2 regions of the Alkalibacillus sp. S2W genome follow, and region 1 is predicted to be linked to the other one. Evidence: predicted binding sites of a transcription regulator. Region 1 holds the regulator's gene; the other holds the start of a gene.

Evidence for each region. The regulator Rex, encoded in region 1, represses fermentation and respiration genes when NADH is low (regulators of the CRP and FNR family bind a similar motif). The targets are predictions, from matches to a motif close to TTGTGAAATATTTCACAA.
Region 2: the regulator Rex is predicted to act here: its motif matches at 1,079-1,096, upstream of ACKXGF_RS05535 (cytochrome ubiquinol oxidase subunit I).

What each region holds. Positions count from the first base shown of each region.
Region 1 covers NZ_CP177234.1:479,123-487,927, forward strand. The annotation lists gene thiL (thiamine-phosphate kinase) at 1-839, shown strand, start outside; gene tsaE (tRNA (adenosine(37)-N6)-threonylcarbamoyltransferase complex ATPase subunit type 1 TsaE) at 852-1,301, shown strand; gene tsaB (tRNA (adenosine(37)-N6)-threonylcarbamoyltransferase complex dimerization subunit type 1 TsaB) at 1,298-1,993, shown strand; gene rimI (ribosomal protein S18-alanine N-acetyltransferase) at 1,997-2,443, shown strand; gene tsaD (tRNA (adenosine(37)-N6)-threonylcarbamoyltransferase complex transferase subunit TsaD) at 2,440-3,453, shown strand; gene ACKXGF_RS02695 (ATP-binding cassette domain-containing protein) at 3,679-5,631, opposite strand; gene ACKXGF_RS02700 (redox-sensing transcriptional repressor Rex) at 5,729-6,358, shown strand; gene ACKXGF_RS02705 (MDR family MFS transporter) at 6,438-7,838, shown strand; gene ACKXGF_RS02710 (SOS response-associated peptidase) at 7,840-8,505, shown strand; gene ACKXGF_RS02715 (alanine/glycine:cation symporter family protein) at 8,731-8,805, opposite strand, start outside.
Region 2 covers NZ_CP177234.1:1,005,844-1,014,648, forward strand. The annotation lists gene ACKXGF_RS05530 (sortase domain-bontaining protein) at 1-906, opposite strand, end outside; gene ACKXGF_RS05535 (cytochrome ubiquinol oxidase subunit I) at 1,213-2,553, shown strand; gene ACKXGF_RS05540 (cytochrome d ubiquinol oxidase subunit II) at 2,550-3,563, shown strand; gene cydS (cytochrome bd oxidase small subunit CydS) at 3,580-3,675, shown strand; gene cydC (thiol reductant ABC exporter subunit CydC) at 3,937-5,625, opposite strand; gene cydD (thiol reductant ABC exporter subunit CydD) at 5,622-7,334, opposite strand; gene ACKXGF_RS05560 (hypothetical protein) at 7,485-7,934, shown strand; gene ACKXGF_RS05565 (hypothetical protein) at 7,924-8,094, opposite strand; gene ACKXGF_RS05570 (hypothetical protein) at 8,227-8,805, shown strand, end outside.

The sequences.
Region 1 (8,805 bases):
TAACAGATGCTATGGTGGAAGATGTCCATTTTTCTTTAGATTATATGTCGTTATATGAAGTGGGATATCGTGTATTAGCAGCCAATATAAGTGATTTAATTGCTATGGGTAGTCAGCCACTTTATTATTTGGTTAGCTTAACTGTTCCTTCTCATTATCACGTTCAAGATATGGCTTTACTATATGAAGGTATGGGTGAGTTGGCTAAGGAAGCACATATGGACTTAATTGGTGGTGACACGACAGGTGGATCCCAATTAACAATTTCAATTACGGCTTATGGATCTGTTTTACCCCACCAAAAACGATTACGTCAGCACGCTAAACCAAAGGATATTGTGTTTACCACGGGTTATTTAGGTGAAGCTGGTTATGGATTTGATTTACTACAATCTAATCCTAATCAATCCAATTATTTTACTAACCGGCACAAAAAGCCAAAACCAAGATTAGCATTTACATATGTAAGCGAAAACTTAACTCGTTTAGCTTTAAACGATATTAGTGATGGACTTGCGACAGAATTAAATGAATTAGCAGAAGCTTCACAGGTTAATATCACGATTGAAGCAGATACTTTGCCAGTTCATCCAGATATGCAACATTTATCAAAAGACAAGCAATTAAAATATGCGTTAACGGCAGGAGAAGACTTTGAATTAGTCGGGACTTGTTCAAATGAGGAATGGGACATGCTTGAAGAGTTATGCGATACATATTCCATTCCAGTAACAAGAATTGGTACTGTGAGTTCGATGGCTTCACCAATGCCTCAAGTATTTCTTGATCAAAATAATCAAGCTCAAGTCCTTACGTCAAGTGGATATGAGCATCAATAATAGGTGGTTAAAATGTTTCAGTTTACAACGTTATCGGAAGAATCGACAAAACAACTGGCAGAAAGAATTGGACAACTGCTACAAGCTAATGATGTTTTGACCCTAGATGGTGATTTAGGAGCAGGGAAGACAACATTCACAAAAGGTTTAGCATCAGGCTTAGATGTGAAGCGAACGGTGAATAGTCCAACGTTTACAATCGTGAAACAGTATCGTGGGCGTTTACCGTTGTTTCATATGGACGTTTATCGTTTAGAAGATAGTGAAGAGGATATTGGATTTGATGATTATTTTGATAGTGAAGGTGTGACTGTGATTGAATGGTCACGATTTATAGAAGAATTTTTACCATCTGAACGTTTACGAATTTATATTGAAAAAACAGGTGATGACAAACGTTTAATCACTTTAACACCATATGGTAGTCGGTTTGAAAGATTATGTGAGGAGATCAAATCATGAATGTACTAGCAATTGACACCTCAAATCAGCCTATGAGTGTGGCTGTACTTAAAGAGGGGGTAATGGCGGCAGAACTTACGATAAATATGAAACGAAATCATTCGATTCAAGTGATGCCGGCAGTCGATTATGTGATGAAACAAGCAGACTTGAAACCTAAGGATATACAGCTAATCGCTATTGCAGAAGGACCTGGTTCATATACAGGTCTACGTATTGGTATGTCATCTGCAAAGTCATTAGCATGGTCACTCGACATCCCTATAGTAGCTATATCAAGTTTGAAAGTATTAGCAGCGCAAGTAACCGATCAAGACAAGCTCATCGCACCCTTTTTTGATGCGCGTCGTAGGAATGTCTATGCAGGTTTATATGAACGGACAACAACAGGTATTGAAACAATCCAATCCGACCGCAATGTTGCAATGACTGATTGGTTAAAAGTTCTCAAAGAAACGAATCGTGATGTGATTATAACGAGTTCAACAAATCATCAATTTACAGACGAAATCTACGATACTTTAGGTCAAAATGTTCGGTTGATCGACCCTGTTCTGCAATATCCGAAAGCGAGCATGCTTGCTTATCTAGCCATGTCAGAAGAGTCCATATCTGTTCATGCGCTGGCACCGCAATACCATCGCATGGTCGAAGCAGAAGCGAAATGGTTGGAAAAACAAAAGGAACGATAAATCATGTCAGAAGTACGTGTACGTAAAATGGAAATTACAGATTTAGATGATGTTATGGACGTAGAACGCGCATCGTTTACTTCACCTTGGAAACGAGATGCTTTTGAAGTCGATTTAGTCAAAAATCGCTTTTCATACTATTTAGTACTAGAGAAAAATGATCGGATCATTGGCTACTGTGGCGTTTGGATTGTTTTAGAAACAGCGCAAATAACCAATATCGCCATTTTGCCGAGTGAACGAGGGCATAGATATGGGGAAAAGTTATTTCGCCAAGTGCTTAAATTAGCTAAACAAATAGGTGCAGAGGAATTATCTTTAGAAGTCAGGCAATCCAATCATGTTGCCCAAAAAATGTATCAAAAGTTTGGCTTAAAAATTGTCGGACGACGTGAAAAATATTATCCAGATCAAGAAGATGCTTATGTTATGTGGGTGAACTTACAATGACTGAACAAAATGAAATCATATTAGCGATTGAAACGAGCTGTGATGAAACAGCAGCAGCAGTCGTTAAAGGTGGAACAGAATTATTATCCAATGTGGTCGCCACGCAAATGGATATTCACCAGAAATTTGGTGGGGTAGTACCTGAAGTGGCTTCACGACATCATATTGAACAAATGACAGCTGTGCTTGAACAAGCAATGGATGAAGCTGATGTTACATTTGATGATGTGGATGCTGTAGCTGTTACGCAAGGACCAGGATTAGTTGGTGCATTATTAGTCGGCGTTAATGCAGCGAAAGCGATTGCTTATGCACATGACTTGCCATTAATTGGGGTCCACCATATTGCGGGTCATATTTACGCTAATCGATTAGAGCAACCATTTGAATTTCCACTTTTATCACTTGTTGTTTCCGGAGGTCATACTGAACTAATTTATATGAATGACCATGGGGATTATCAATTGATCGGTGAGACTCGTGATGACGCAGCAGGGGAAGCGTATGATAAAGTGGCAAAAGCGTTAGAGCTACCTTATCCAGGTGGACCTCAAATTGATCAACTGGCTCAATCAGGAGAGGATACATATCAGTTTCCACGGTCTTATTTAGAAGAAGGATCTTATGATTTTAGTTTTAGTGGTTTGAAAACAGCGGTTATTAATAAGCTCCATCAAAAGCGCCAAAAGAATGAGACGATTGACAGTGAAAATGTCGCGGCATCCTTTCAAGCGAGCGTGATTGATGTCTTGGTTAATAAAACGTATCAAGCAGCCTTAGAACATAATGTGAAGCAATTGATTGTTGCTGGTGGTGTATCAGCCAATCAATCACTACGAGCACGATTACAGGAAAAATTCGAAGGTAGTGGCATTGAATTATGTATTCCACCGCTTTATTTATGCACTGATAATGCAGCGATGATTGGAGCGGCCGCTTCGATTCAGTATCATCGAGGTGATTTTGCAGGGTTAGATCTCAATGCCAATCCAGGATTAATGATGGATTAATTCTTCCACAGCTTTTACACAAAGCTGTGGAATTTTTTTATTAAAGATGAACAAAACAGGCTGTGAGCAAGTGGATAATTCTGTGGATAAATAACCCACAAGTTGTTGATAATGTGCATAACTTTGTTGAAAACCCAGTTTATCAAGAAATTTGCCTGTTGATAAATAAAAAACCCGTTCAATCTAAGATCAAGTAAAACTTCATCTTGATTGAACGGGTTTAAATTAATGACTTGATTCGTACATGTCCCATTGTTCTTGCAGCGTTTCCCATTCTTCCATCAGGTCATCGATCGCTTGTTGATTTTCTTGGATGGTATCATTGATCTCTTGTAAAGTTGAATAATCCCCAGCTAAATCTGGATCGTTCATACGTGATTGTTCATTTTCAATGATTTGTTCATGTTCCTGAATGGAGGACTCAATCGTTTCAATCCGACGTTCTAATTTTCTAAGATCACGTTTAACTTGTTTATCTTGCTCGAATTGTGATTTCGTGGTGTTCACAGAAGACTGTTGTTCCTGTTTAGCTGCTTCCATGGCTTGGATTTCAGCTTCTTCTTGTTTCTTCTCTAAATAGTAATCATAGTCACCAAGATACGTTTTTACACCGTGATGATTCATTTCGAGCACTTGTGTGGCAATGCGATTGATGAAGTAACGATCGTGTGAGACGAATATAATCGTGCCAGGGAAATCAGCTAATGCCGATTCCAGTACTTCTTTACTATCCAAGTCTAAGTGGTTCGTCGGCTCGTCCATAATCAGTACGTTGGCTTGTTGAAGCATGAGTTTCGCTAATAATACGCGCGCTTTCTCACCGCCACTTAGCATACTGACTGTTTTTAATACTTCCTCACCTGTGAATAAGAAGTTTCCGAGTACAGTCCGAACATCTTTCTCATTCATCAGCGGATAATCATCCCATAATTCATCTAAGGCCGTTTTAGAACGATTGAGCGTCGTTTGTTCCTGGTCATAATAGCCGAATTCGACGTTCGTCCCGACTTGGATCACACCATCGACAAACTCCATGCGTTTTAAAATAGCTTTTAATAAAGTCGTTTTACCGACACCATTCGGGCCAACAATCGCAATGCGGTCACCACGGTTTACATTAAAGGTCACATTTTGAAAAATCGGTTCGTCGACTGCTCCGTAACGCGCTTCTAATTGATTGACCTTAAGCACGTCATTACCACTTTTTTGTTTAATATCGAAGCTAAACTTAGCGGAGGCATCGTCTAAATCAGGCCTTTCGATCCGCTCCATCTTCTCTAGTTGTTTCCGTCTCGCTTGCGCACGCTTACTCGTTGAATCGCGTGCAATATTACGCTGGACGAAATCTTCGAGCCGTTTAATTTCACTTTGTTGCTTCTCATAGTGTTTGAGTTGCAACTCATAGTCTTCTTGTCGCTTCTGTAAATAATAGCTATAATTCCCGTTATAGCGCTTAGACGATTGAAACGCCACTTCATATACCACATTAACAGTCTGGTCTAAGAAGTAACGGTCGTGTGAGACGATTACGACAGCACCTTCATAACTATTCAAATAGTTTTCAAGCCAGTTCAACGTATTAATGTCTAAATGGTTGGTTGGCTCGTCTAAGATTAAGACATCTGGCTTGGCGAGTAACAATTTACCGAGCGCGAGCCGCGTTTTTTGTCCGCCACTTAAGTCATTAATCGGTGTTTGATAGTCAAAAGTCCCGAAATTCAGTCCTTGTAAAATGGACTTGATATCAGCTTCGTAGTCAAAGCCACCCATAGCTTGGAATTCGTTTTGTTTTTGATCATAAGTGGCTAACAATTGCTGATAGGACTCATCATCGTCAAAGCCTTCGGGATTAGCCATTTGCAGCTCTAATTCGCGTAATTCATACTCTAGTTTTACGATTTCACTGAAAACTGAAAGCATTTCATTCCAGATGGTTTCGGTTGAATCGAGTCCAGAATGTTGTGCTAAGTAGCCAATTGAGACATCTTTCGGTTTATATATATCCCCTTCATCGTAAGACGATTCGCCTGCCATAATTTGAAGTATGGTAGATTTTCCTGCTCCATTGCGGCCGACGATTGCGATTCGGTCACGATGATGTACTTCTAATTTAATTTTCGATAAAATAGTATCAGCACCAAACGATTTGCCGATATTATCTAATTGCATTACGATCATGATATTCACCTCAACGTGACCTAGTTTATCTTATAGTCTTACTATAAAGCAATGCATGACGATTTTAAATCGTTTTTATAAAGGAGATACCTTAACGATGGTTGATCAAAAAATACCAAAAGCAACGGCCAAACGCTTGCCGTTATATTACCGCCACTTAAATTCTATGCAACAACAAGGGAAACAACGCATTTCATCCAAAGAACTGAGTGATGCTGTCAAAGTCGATTCTGCCACCATTCGCAAAGATTTTTCTTATTTTGGTGAGCTCGGACGTAAAGGCTATGGTTATGATATTGAGCATTTGATTTACGTTTTTCGAAAAGTCCTCGACCAAGATGAAATTGCGCACGTTGCCTTGGTAGGCGTGGGGAATCTAGGCACGGCTCTGCTTAACTATAATTTTATTAAAAATAATAATACCAAAATCGAAATTGCCTTCGATACAAATGATGATAAAATCGGAACAACTATTGGAGGCGTGCCGATTTACAGTGTGAATGACCTCGAAAAGGAGCTCAGTCAAACTAATATTAATGTTGCGATTTTAACTGTCCCGATGCATGCGGCTGAAGAAGTGACTGAACGATTGGTGGAGATAGGGGTTGAAGGGATCTTGAACTTCACACCTGCTCGGTTATCTGTTCCAGATGATGTTCGTGTCCGTCACATTGATTTATCCGTGGAATTACAGTCACTCATTTATTTCTTAAAAAATGAGCAATAAACTGAGCGTATTACCTTTCAATTAACCTAGTAAAACAGTACAATAGTTCGTGAGACGAAAAATCAAAGGAGCTACCACTATGTCGAACGTGTCGAATAAATGGCTAGTCGTATTAGCCGTGCTGTTCGGAACCTTTACGGTTATTTTAAACAATAGCATGTTAAATCCAGTTTTACCGGAATTTATGAATATTTTTGATTCCGATGCGGTAGGCGTTAGTTGGATCTTAACCATCTTTATGATCGCGATGGGTATGACGATGCCGTTAACTGGCTATTTAGGTGACCGTTTTGGTCGTAAAAAAGTCTATATAATTGGTGTATGTCTATTTATTGTGGGCTCGATTTTTGGTGCTCTGTCATCAACGTTGACGATGGTTATAATGGCGCGTTCTGTACAAGGAATTGCGGGCGGTTTAATGTTGCCGAATGCGATGGCACTGATCTTTAATGCCTTTCCGAAAAATGAACGCGGATTTGCGGTTGGTACATATGGCATTTCGGTCATGATTGCACCAGCGATTGGGCCAACAATTGGTGGTTTAATCGCCGAAAACTTGAACTGGATTTATTTATTCATATTTAATATTCCGTTTGCTTTGTTAAGTCTGTTCTTTTCAACAAAATATTTAAAACCAACAGAGTCAGATCCGTCATTGAAGTTCGACGGGCTCGGCTTCTTAATGGTCACACTTGGTGTAGGGCCTGTACTATATGTTCTTGGTCAAGGACGTGAAATTGAAGGACTGGTTAATCTAACTAATGGCTTATTGCTCGCTGTGGGCATTACCTTTATTGCCTTGTTCATTCGTCATGAATTGAGACAACAACAGCCACTTCTTGACTTGCGTGTTTTTAAAATTAAAACTTATCGTTACTCAATTCTAGTCACATCAGCAGCTTCCATTGGATTATTTTCGACGTTGTTCTTAGTCCCGTATTTGATTCAAGAAGCATTCATGCTCGGAATTGTGACGACAGGTTTAATCTTCTTACCGAGCTCATTGCTAAGCGGTGTATTTATGAATGTCGGCGGGAAAATCCTTGATAAAAAAGGGCCTAAACTCGTTATTCCAACAGGCTTAATTATTTTGTCATTAGCGAGTTTTGCCTATGGTTTTGTGGAATTATCAACAGCGGTTTGGGTCATCTTCGTCATTCAGGCAATTCATGGCGCTGGACTTGGTTTCGGAAATATGCCGGCGACAACGGCTGGGATGAACAAAATTCCTGAGAACTTAGTTGCCCAAGGATCAGCGATGAATAACTTGATCCGTCAGTTTTCATCGTCGCTCGGGATTGTATTTTTCTCAGTCTATTATGAAATAAGGCGCGGTCATATGATGTTATTAGACGACTTCTCAACACAAGAAGCCACACTACAAGCGTTAAATGAAGCATTTATCGTAGCTGGAATTATTATTGCTCTAGCCATTCCAGCGGCTTACAAAATGAAAGGTGTCGATGAGGAGGAAAATTAATATGTGTGGACGATTTACGTTAACAGTTGGACCAGATATGTTGGCGAAGCGATTCGAAGTAGACGGAACGATTGCGTGGGAACCAAGCTATAATGTTGCTCCGACCCAAGATGTGATTGCTGTGGTTAACGATGGTGAACAAAATCGAATCGGACAGATGAGCTGGGGGCTTATTCCCTCATGGGCAAAAGACGAGTCCATGCGCCACAATATGATTAATGCCCGCCTAGAAACTGCTGATCAAAAACCGAGTTACAAAAAGTTATTAGTAAAACGACGCTGTTTAATTGTAGCGGATAGTTTTTATGAGTGGATGAAAATTGATGGGGAGAAGCAACCCGTTCGCATTTACTCACCTGATCAGGAACTATTCACCTTTGCTGGATTGTGGGATCGCTGGCAGACTGAAGCGGGAGAAAAAGTAACGTGCACCATCTTAACGAAGGAAGCAAACGATGATATGGCTGAGATCCATCACCGCATGCCTGTTATGTTGCGAGCTGATCAAGAGCAAGAGTGGATCAATTTTGCACCGCAAAATGCTAGTGACATGAAGGATTGGCTCTATACTCAACAAGATTTACCGCTGACGTACGACGTCGTGAGCACTTATGTGAATAATCCGAAGAACAATGATCCTAGCTGTATAGAGCCTGTTAATTTGTGAGTGGAGAGTTGAGTCAAGACTACCGAAATGTGAGTCAAAACTTCTCAAATTTGAATCAAGCAAACTTAAAAATGACACAACGCCTTTTAATTTTGAAGCAACACTTGTACAAAGTGACGCAACCACAGCAGAGTGATTCATTATAATGGAAGCCTTCGTAATAAAGAAGGCTTCTTTTTTGTTAGTAAATAAAAAAGGCGCTGACGAATCAGCGCCTTCCAAAATTTATGATTGTTCGTTTGCCTCTTCTTCCTGTCTAACTTTAATAAATCTCCGAGTCTCATTTACAACAACACCCGA
Region 2 (8,805 bases), 530 kb from region 1:
GATTCTTTCACCACCTGATGTGCCAGTGATGCGGTTCCAATAATCTTTTCCGTTATTAAGTCCAATCCCTTTTCTATTCACTTGATAAGTACTAGTTACTTGATAACGAAAAGCTTCGCCATTCGCATCTGTTACTGTAAAAGAATGAGCGTTCCAAACAGAACTGAATACACCTGGGTTATGACCAATAAAATGGGTGTTCATGCCGTCTTTACCACTGAATGTTTCAATACCACCCCATGTCGAAGCGACGGATTGTTGATTAATGATGGATTGCCCATTCGCTCGTCCGCCATTTCGATAAGATACAGCTTGTCCATTAAAATAGATCGTCATAGGTTGATACTCTGGTTCGGTTTGATCTGAAGTAGATTGATTTTCATTAGAAGTAGATGACTTATCGGTCACGTTATTAGATTGTTTCTGCTGTTCAGAATCATTCTCTTTCTGTGTTGCCTTCGATTCATGATCAGTTTTCTGATTAGTTTCTTGAGTACGATTTGTCTGTTTAGGTGAAATCTGATCTAAAAATGCATCTCGAGTCCAATAAGTTTCATTATGGATGCTTATCTGTATCCATGTTGTGTCATTGATTTCTGTTTTACCAACCAGGTTAACCACTTGATTAGGAGAAAGTTTGATGTTTGTTTTGTAAGAAGTATGGGGTTCGCTATACAAATTAATATTCGCTTTAGCTCGGTATTCTCCAGAATGTTCGTCAATATCGTATGTAATTTCTGGCTTAGCTGCTGTAAGGGTAATGGCTGGTTTGTTCGGCAAGTCATGGGTGAGTGATTCATGCGATGATCCTTGATAGGCAGTTGTTTCTGAGGAGTAGGCAGGATTAACAAAAATAATCATGGTAAAGCTTAAGAAAATAATCATACTAACCCAAAGCTTTTTCACAAAATGCCTCCTTATTTGTCAAAATGTGAATTCATCATGTATCGTTAGCATAAGACAACATAATATATAAATCTAGTATTTTATCATGAATTCGCATAAAATAGGAAAAACGTTTTGTTTTTTCGACATCAGAATTTGTCGCTTATTGTCTAATGAATAGTTGAAAAGGATTTTGTGAACATCTTCACAAAATCATCACACACTCGCCAAAAATTTATCACGAATGATAAGCTTCGGGTGAGTTAAAATAGGGTACAATACATTTAGGAGATTTTATTACTGATTCCTTTTAGAGGAGGGGGAGCAATGCCATTATTTGAAGATCCGGTTTTTGGTAGCCGAATGTTAACGTTACTCACCTTAACGTTCCATATTATATTTGCAACGTTAGGTGTTGGTATCCCACTCATGATTATGATTGCGCAGTGGGTAGGAATTAAGCGGAATGACATGCATTATATTATGTTAGCTAGACGGTGGGCACGAGGTTTCGTTGTGTTAGTCGCTGTTGGTGTTGTAACAGGTACAGCAATTGGCCTCCAGCTTTCACTGCTATGGCCTGAATTTATGCAATTAGCAGGACACGTGATTGCATTACCGTTATTTATGGAAGTTTTCGCCTTCTTCTTTGAAGCTATCTTTTTAGGCATTTATTTATATACATGGGATCGTTTCGAGAATCAGAAAAAGCACTTATTGCTTCTTGTTCCAGTTGCTTTTGGTGCAGCAATTTCAGCCTTTTTCATTACGACAGTCAATGGGTTTATGAATTCACCAGAAGGTTTTAGTATTGTTGATGGTCAAATGACAGGCGTTAACCCGATCGAAGCGATGTTTAATACAGCTTCTCCGACAAAAGTCACCCACGTGATTGCGACTGCCTTTATGACATCATCCTTTGTTCTGGCAGCAGTAGCGGCGTTCAAACTGTTACGTCGTTCTAATCATGACTATCATAAAAAGGCCCTTCATTTAACGATGAAAGTTGGGCTTGTCTTTGCAGTTGCAACAGCGATTGTTGGTGATTTTTCTGGTAAATATTTAGCAGAACATCAACCAGAGAAGTTAGCGGCTGCTGAGTGGCATTTCGAAACAGAAGCAGAAGCTCCACTTGTTTTATACGGGGTACTAGGTGAAGGTAATGAACCTGAATATGCGATTGAAATTCCATATGCTTTAAGTATTCTGGCGCATAATGACCCATTTGCGGAAGTAGAAGGACTTAATGAAACGCCGACTGATGAGCAACCACCGTTATTCGTGCATTACTTCTTTGACACGATGATTACGATCGGTATGTTCATGATTGGCTTGTCGCTTATTTATTGGTTCGCTTCATGGCGTGGTTGGTCTGTTGCTTCCTCGAAACTAATGCGCTGGTTAATTGTTGCAGGCGGTCCACTATCTATTCTAGCGATTGAAGCGGGTTGGTGGATGGCAGAATTCGGCCGACAACCGTGGATCTTACGAGGTGTTATGACAGTTGATGAAGCAGCGACACAAAGTGCTTATGTGGGGCATATGTTTGTCGCATTTGCTGGTCTTTATTTCATTTTAGGTGTCGGTGTGGCTGTTGTTTTAACTAAGATTTTCAAAGACAACCCAGTTGAACTAGAACTCGGCGAACAAGGTGGTGATCGCTCATGAATTATGAGATTATCGGTATGGTTGTTTTATGGACGTTCCTCTTTGGTTATGTGATTGTAGCATCTGTCGACTTTGGCGCTGGGTTCTTTAATGCATACAGTATTTTGACAGGGAAAGATCGAATTCTAACGGCGATCATTCAACGTTATCTATCCCCTGTATGGGAAGTAACGAATGTTTTCTTAGTCTTTTTCTTCGTAGGAATTGTTGGATTTTTCCCTTCAACAGCTTATTTCTACGGTAGTATTTTGTTAGTTCCAGTCAGTATTTCAATAATTCTATTAGCCATTCGCGGTTCTTATTATGCCTTTGAAAATTATGGAAGCCAGGGGCACCGTGGTTATGCCTTTATGTACGGGGCGACAGGGCTTGTGATTCCAGCATCTCTTTCTGTTGTTTTAACCGTATCTGAAGGTGGATTCGTGGATATCATGGATGGTCGACCTCAATTGGATTACTGGGCGTTATTTTCGAGCCCGCTCACTTGGAGCATTGTAATCTTGAGTATTATTGCGGTTTTATATATTTCCTCAGTCTTTTTAACTTGGTATGCCAACCGCGCAGGTGATACGGAGGCAGCGTCGTTGTTGCGGCGATATGCGCTTATTTGGGCGCTTCCTACCATTATTACAGCGAGTGGGATTATTTATGAATTGCGCTCACACAACCCAGAGCATTTTGACTCTCTCATGAATCTATGGTGGATGTTTGCGATTTCGTTTATTTTCTTTGTCGGAAGTGTTTGGTTAATTTGGAAACAAAAGAATTATGGGCTAGCGTTTATTTTACTCATTGGTCAATTTGCCTTTGCGTTCTTTGCGTATGGCATTTCGAAATATCCGTATTTACTCTATCCACATTTAACGGTATCAGATAGTGTAACAAACGATGCCATGGCAATTTCATTAATTGTGGCATTCGTTGCTGGCTTACTATTATTATTGCCATCGTTGTATCTGCTGATGCGACTATTCTTGTTTGATGATCAATATATCGCTGGTAAAAAATAATGAGAGGTGATCGAGGATGACTGATTTTCTTATCACTTATGCACCATTTTTAGTGCTTATAGGCGCCATAGGTATGGCCTTTTGGGTCGCTCTACCAGGTGGGAAAGATTAATAAAAAACTTGCTATGTTTAAATTCAATGTTGATTGTCAAAAGATGTGGCATTAAGTTGTTGAACTGTGAGTAGCGAAGGTGGCGACTCCTGCAGGAATAGCACGAGTCTCGAGACCCCGCAGGAAGCGCTTTTCTTCCCAGGAGGCTCGAGCCGTGCCTGCGGAAAGCGTCCACCGAAAGCGGATCACAGTATCAACAACGGACTTTAACAAAACTCAAAACTTAATTATGTGATGTAAGATACAAGAAAAGGCTGTGCTTTAAAGCACAGCCTTTTCAATTTGTTTAAGCTCATATAAATAGCCTTGCTTAGACATTAAAGTATTGAAATCACCCGTTTCTACGATTTTACCTTGGTCGAGTACGATGATTTGATCGAATGTTTCTAATCCAGTTAACTCATGACTAACGACAACCACTGTATCTTCTTGGGCTTGTGTGTAGACTTGGTTCATGATGCGCTCAGCGGTAACTCGGTCCAGTGAAGAAGTCGGTTCATCTAATAACCAAAGGGGTGCTTCTCTTAGTAACACGCGGGCAATCGCTAGGCGTTGCTTTTCACCGCCAGATAAGTTATCACCCTTTTCATATACAGGGTCGTCTAAATTAAATGATTCTAATGATGCGTTATTTAATGCTTCATGTAACGAATTTTCATTTGCATCTGACAATAAATTTTCCCTGATAGTTCCAGCAAAAAAGGTATCATCTTGCATGACAACATTAGCTTGTTCCCATATTGTTGACGGAATAAGATTGTCGATATTTCGGTTGTTGATGAAAATGGTTCCGTCATTTACTTGTTCAAGATTTAATAACAATTGCAGAATAGTGGATTTACCTGAGCCACTTGCCCCAATAATGGCTGTTTTAGACCCTGGCTTTATAGAGAATGATATATTCTTTAATGTCTGGCGTTCTTCATTTGGATACGTAAATGATACTTGATCAAACTGTGCTCCGATTTGTTGATCGTCCAATGTTTCTTCACCTGATGCCTCTGGTTGATCTAGAGCATATAAACGATCAGCTGCTTGTTTATTATCACGAAAATATTGTGGAAATGCTGCCATAGGTGATGTGTTCTCAAAAACCGTTAGTGAAAGTAACATAAACATAGCCAACCAAGCAGCTTCCATCTCACCAGCTGCGCTAAGATAACTACCAATCGCTAACACACCCCATGTGATCGCAAAGCCGATCCAGCCATCAAGCGTTTGGTGAACGAGTTCGCGTATTCGACTACGCGCTACAGCATTTTCATAGTCATCGTTTAAATCACTAAATGTTTGAATACGCGTATCAATAGCCTGGTGAATCGTTAAATCTTGAAACCCATACAATGTTTCTGTGGCTTCAGAGGAGAGAGCACTTGCTTGTTCAGTCGTTGCTTCATCTGTTTCATGATGCAACCAGGCAAATATCGCTGGGAGAATGATAAGTGATAAGCTTAGTCCGAACAATAGCCATAGCGCCATCCATAATGAAAAATAAGCCGTGAAAAGGATTGTCGCGAGAAAAACTAATAAAATGACAATCGGTGGATACAAAACACGTAAAAATAGATTTTGAAGCGACTCAACATCATTAACAGCGCGTGATAATAAATCACCTGACTTCATACGACCAAGTCTGGCTGGTGATAGTTGTTGTAGACGATGAAAGAAATGAACACGAATGTGTTTAAGCATCGTAAAGGTTGCGCGGTGAGAGACAAGCCGTTCAATATAACGTGAACCAGCACGTGTGAAACCTAACAGCTTCACAGTAGCAATGACGACTGTTAACGCATAAATTGGGACACCAAGAGCTGCTTGTGAAATTAAATACCCACTGGCACTAAATAAGCCGACAGCAGCAATCCCACCGATAAAGCCAAATAAAATGGATAAAAGAATATCGCGTTTTTCTTTTAAAAGTTGTTTAATGATCGACTTTAGACCTGTCATGCGTTAACACCTCCATGACGACCGAGTAATGCTCTATACGTTGCACTTGATTGCTGAAGCGTTTCATCTGTTCCCTCTGCGGTCAATTCGCCGTTTTCCATGACTAGAATTTTATCAGCCGATTGGATGGTATGAATACGATGAGCGACCGTGATGACGGTTGCGTTCTCACTTAAAATAGCGATGGCTTGGTTTAAGGTCCGTTCTGTTTCTAAATCAAGTCCTGTCGTTGGCTCATCGAACAAGATCAGTGAAGGTTGTTTTAAAAATGCACGTGCTAAGGCGAGACGTTGTTTTTCCCCACCAGAAAGTCCACGACCTCCTTCACCAACAACTGTTTCAAGTCCATTCTCTAAAGAATTGATTAAAGGTGTTAATTTGGCGCGCTCTGCTGCTTGTTGCACATCATCAAAACGAGCATTTGGCTTACTAATAGCGATATTGTCGTAAATTGAACCAGCAAATACATAAGGTGATTGGGTAATGTAGCTTAATTGTTGGAACCAAACGTCTTCACGTAAATCATGTTGTTTTAAGTTATTGATAAAAATCGTCCCGTTATGAACGGGCAATAATCCGGCTAAGACATGTAAAAATGTCGTTTTACCAGCACCACTAGGTCCGACTAAAGCTACGTTATCACCTGGCTCTATTGTCGTTGAAATGTTGTTCAAAGTTGGTTCTGACTGATAAGCAAATGTTACATGGCTGAACGTCATTCGTGGTGGGACAGAGACAATCGTTTGATCTCCCCAATTAACTGACTCAACTTGTTCATTTAAAGCATCTTCAAGCTTTTTACCTGCTGTAATGCTTTCCCGTCCAGAGTGAAAGGCACTACTCAGATCCTTCAAAGCGATGTAAAATTCAGGTGCCAATAATAAAATGAAGAAAGCCGTTGTAAATAGAATGGAATCAAAAATAATCAAGGCAACAGCTAGCTCTAAAGCAATTAACCCAATACTTAACATCGAAATTAATTCCATCATAAATGCTGATGTAAAGGCGACCTTAAGCACTCCAAGTGTCGCGTCACGGAACTGGTCACTTCTTTTTTCAATCAAGTCTTGTTCCTTGTTAGCACGTCCGAATAAGGAAAGTGTTGTTAAACCTTGTACTGAATCAAGAAATTGTCCAGAAAAATTGGATAGCGCATTTAATTGCTCTTCTGATTTATCCCTTGTCTTAAGTCCAATAATGGCCATGAAAATCGGGATGAATGGCGCAGTAACTAAAACAATAACGCCAGACACCCAATTTTGAGTAAACATAATAATTAAGATCGCTAGTGGCACGATGGAAGCACGGACCATCTGCGGTAGATACTCACGATAATAAGCGTTCGTTTGGTCGACAACATTTAGCAATGTCGAAACTTTGCTACCCGAACGCCCCTGCGATGCCAGTTCTATTGGTTGTTTCGTATAATGATTGATTAATTGCATTCGTAACTTCGCTTTTGCATTTTTGGCAAGCGAAATCCCAATGTGTCCAGATGTGTAAGTCAATAGCCCTCGAAGAGACATCACCATAATTAGTCCAATTAAATAAAACAGCACATCTAGAAAGGATGCATTATTTAGAAAAATACTATTAATAATGTGAACGATGAGAAAAGCTTGCAGTACAATCATCGTGGCTGATACTAAATGGACACTGATGAGTTGAATGAGACTTATGCGGGACACATAGGATTTTAATAGCGACATCGACAACGTCCTTTCGTTATTCTCCTTCTATTGTACGCCTTTTGTCCGTTTTTTTTAATTAATATGGCTAGTTTATGGGTGAAAATTTCGTGACGGATATGCATTTAGGTGGGTATCATCTATAATTAGGGCAGAAAGGAAGGGGTTAACATGAAACGATTAAGTATAATCATAATCATTAGCCTGTTATTAGTCTCTTGTCAACAAAACAATGAATCAAGTGAACAAGTAGATGAAATGGCTCAAGCCTTAAAGCCATTTGAATCTGGAAGCCCTAACAATCCATCAGAGTATTTGGGGACTTGGTCAACTTATTCAGGGGAAGGGACCTCATATAAGCAAATTCAATTATTCGAAGAAGAGGGGCAATACCAAATTCAATATGACTTAATAGATCATGATGGTCGTATTTTAAAATCAATACTTGGTCCTTTAGAAGGGTTAGAGGATGGAATGGGAGCATTTGATTATGATTCCGATCGTTATGGAAATAACGGCACTCTAGAAGTTCATTTAGAACAAGAGGGAATTCAGTTTAATAATCGTGTTGACGGAACTAACGTTGAAGAGGTTTTCTTTGAACAGAAAATCAGTCGTTAACGTCTTTATTTCGTTTAACACCTGTTATGACTACAATAGCTAATGTGACCAGAATCGTAATTAAAGAAGCCCAAAATAACCAAGGTTGATGATATAAACGGTTTAATCCAGCTAAAACTGCTGTTAATAAAATAAGTCCAATCATTAATACTCGCTTCATTGATTTTCACCTCAATCATAATTTCTCATTCTATTATAACGTGTAATGAATAGCCTTACGATTAATTGACATTTAATTGGAAAAGTTTTTTGATTTTTACAAATTATATCGGTAAAATAAGGGTTATCAAGTTTGAAAAATTTTGGGGGAATTGGTGTGTTACTTGAATTTGATTCGGTGGTAGTTTTATCGTTAATGCTTGTGTTATTCAGTGGAGTTGCTATGTCTTATAATCTTGCATGGTGGTGGGCTCCACTTATGACCGTCATACTGATGTTAGGCTTTGCTTTGACTGGAATGGTTTATGCAACGGGTCGATTTATGATGACAGATATTCTCATTACTTGGCTACCGATTTCGTTAGGATTAGCCGTGATTGCTACTATTATTCGTATATACATAGATGGAAAAAGTAAACGTTTAATTCAATGGCTCACGGTTGTTAGCATCATAGTCATTAGCTCAACGGGTCTGTATACTTATTTACAAGGAATTACGACCATGGATGAAGCTTTTTTAGATGAGCTTAGTGAAGAAGATATCACAAGTATGACCATTAAAACGAGTTTTAGCCCAGGTGATGTTAATGTAACAGAGTTAGAAGAAGAGGATGAAATAGAAGACATATTAGATACGTTGTCAGAAGTCGAGTTACGTCGCTATTATCAACCAGTGGTACAATCAAATATTACATTAGAATTAATGAGTGAT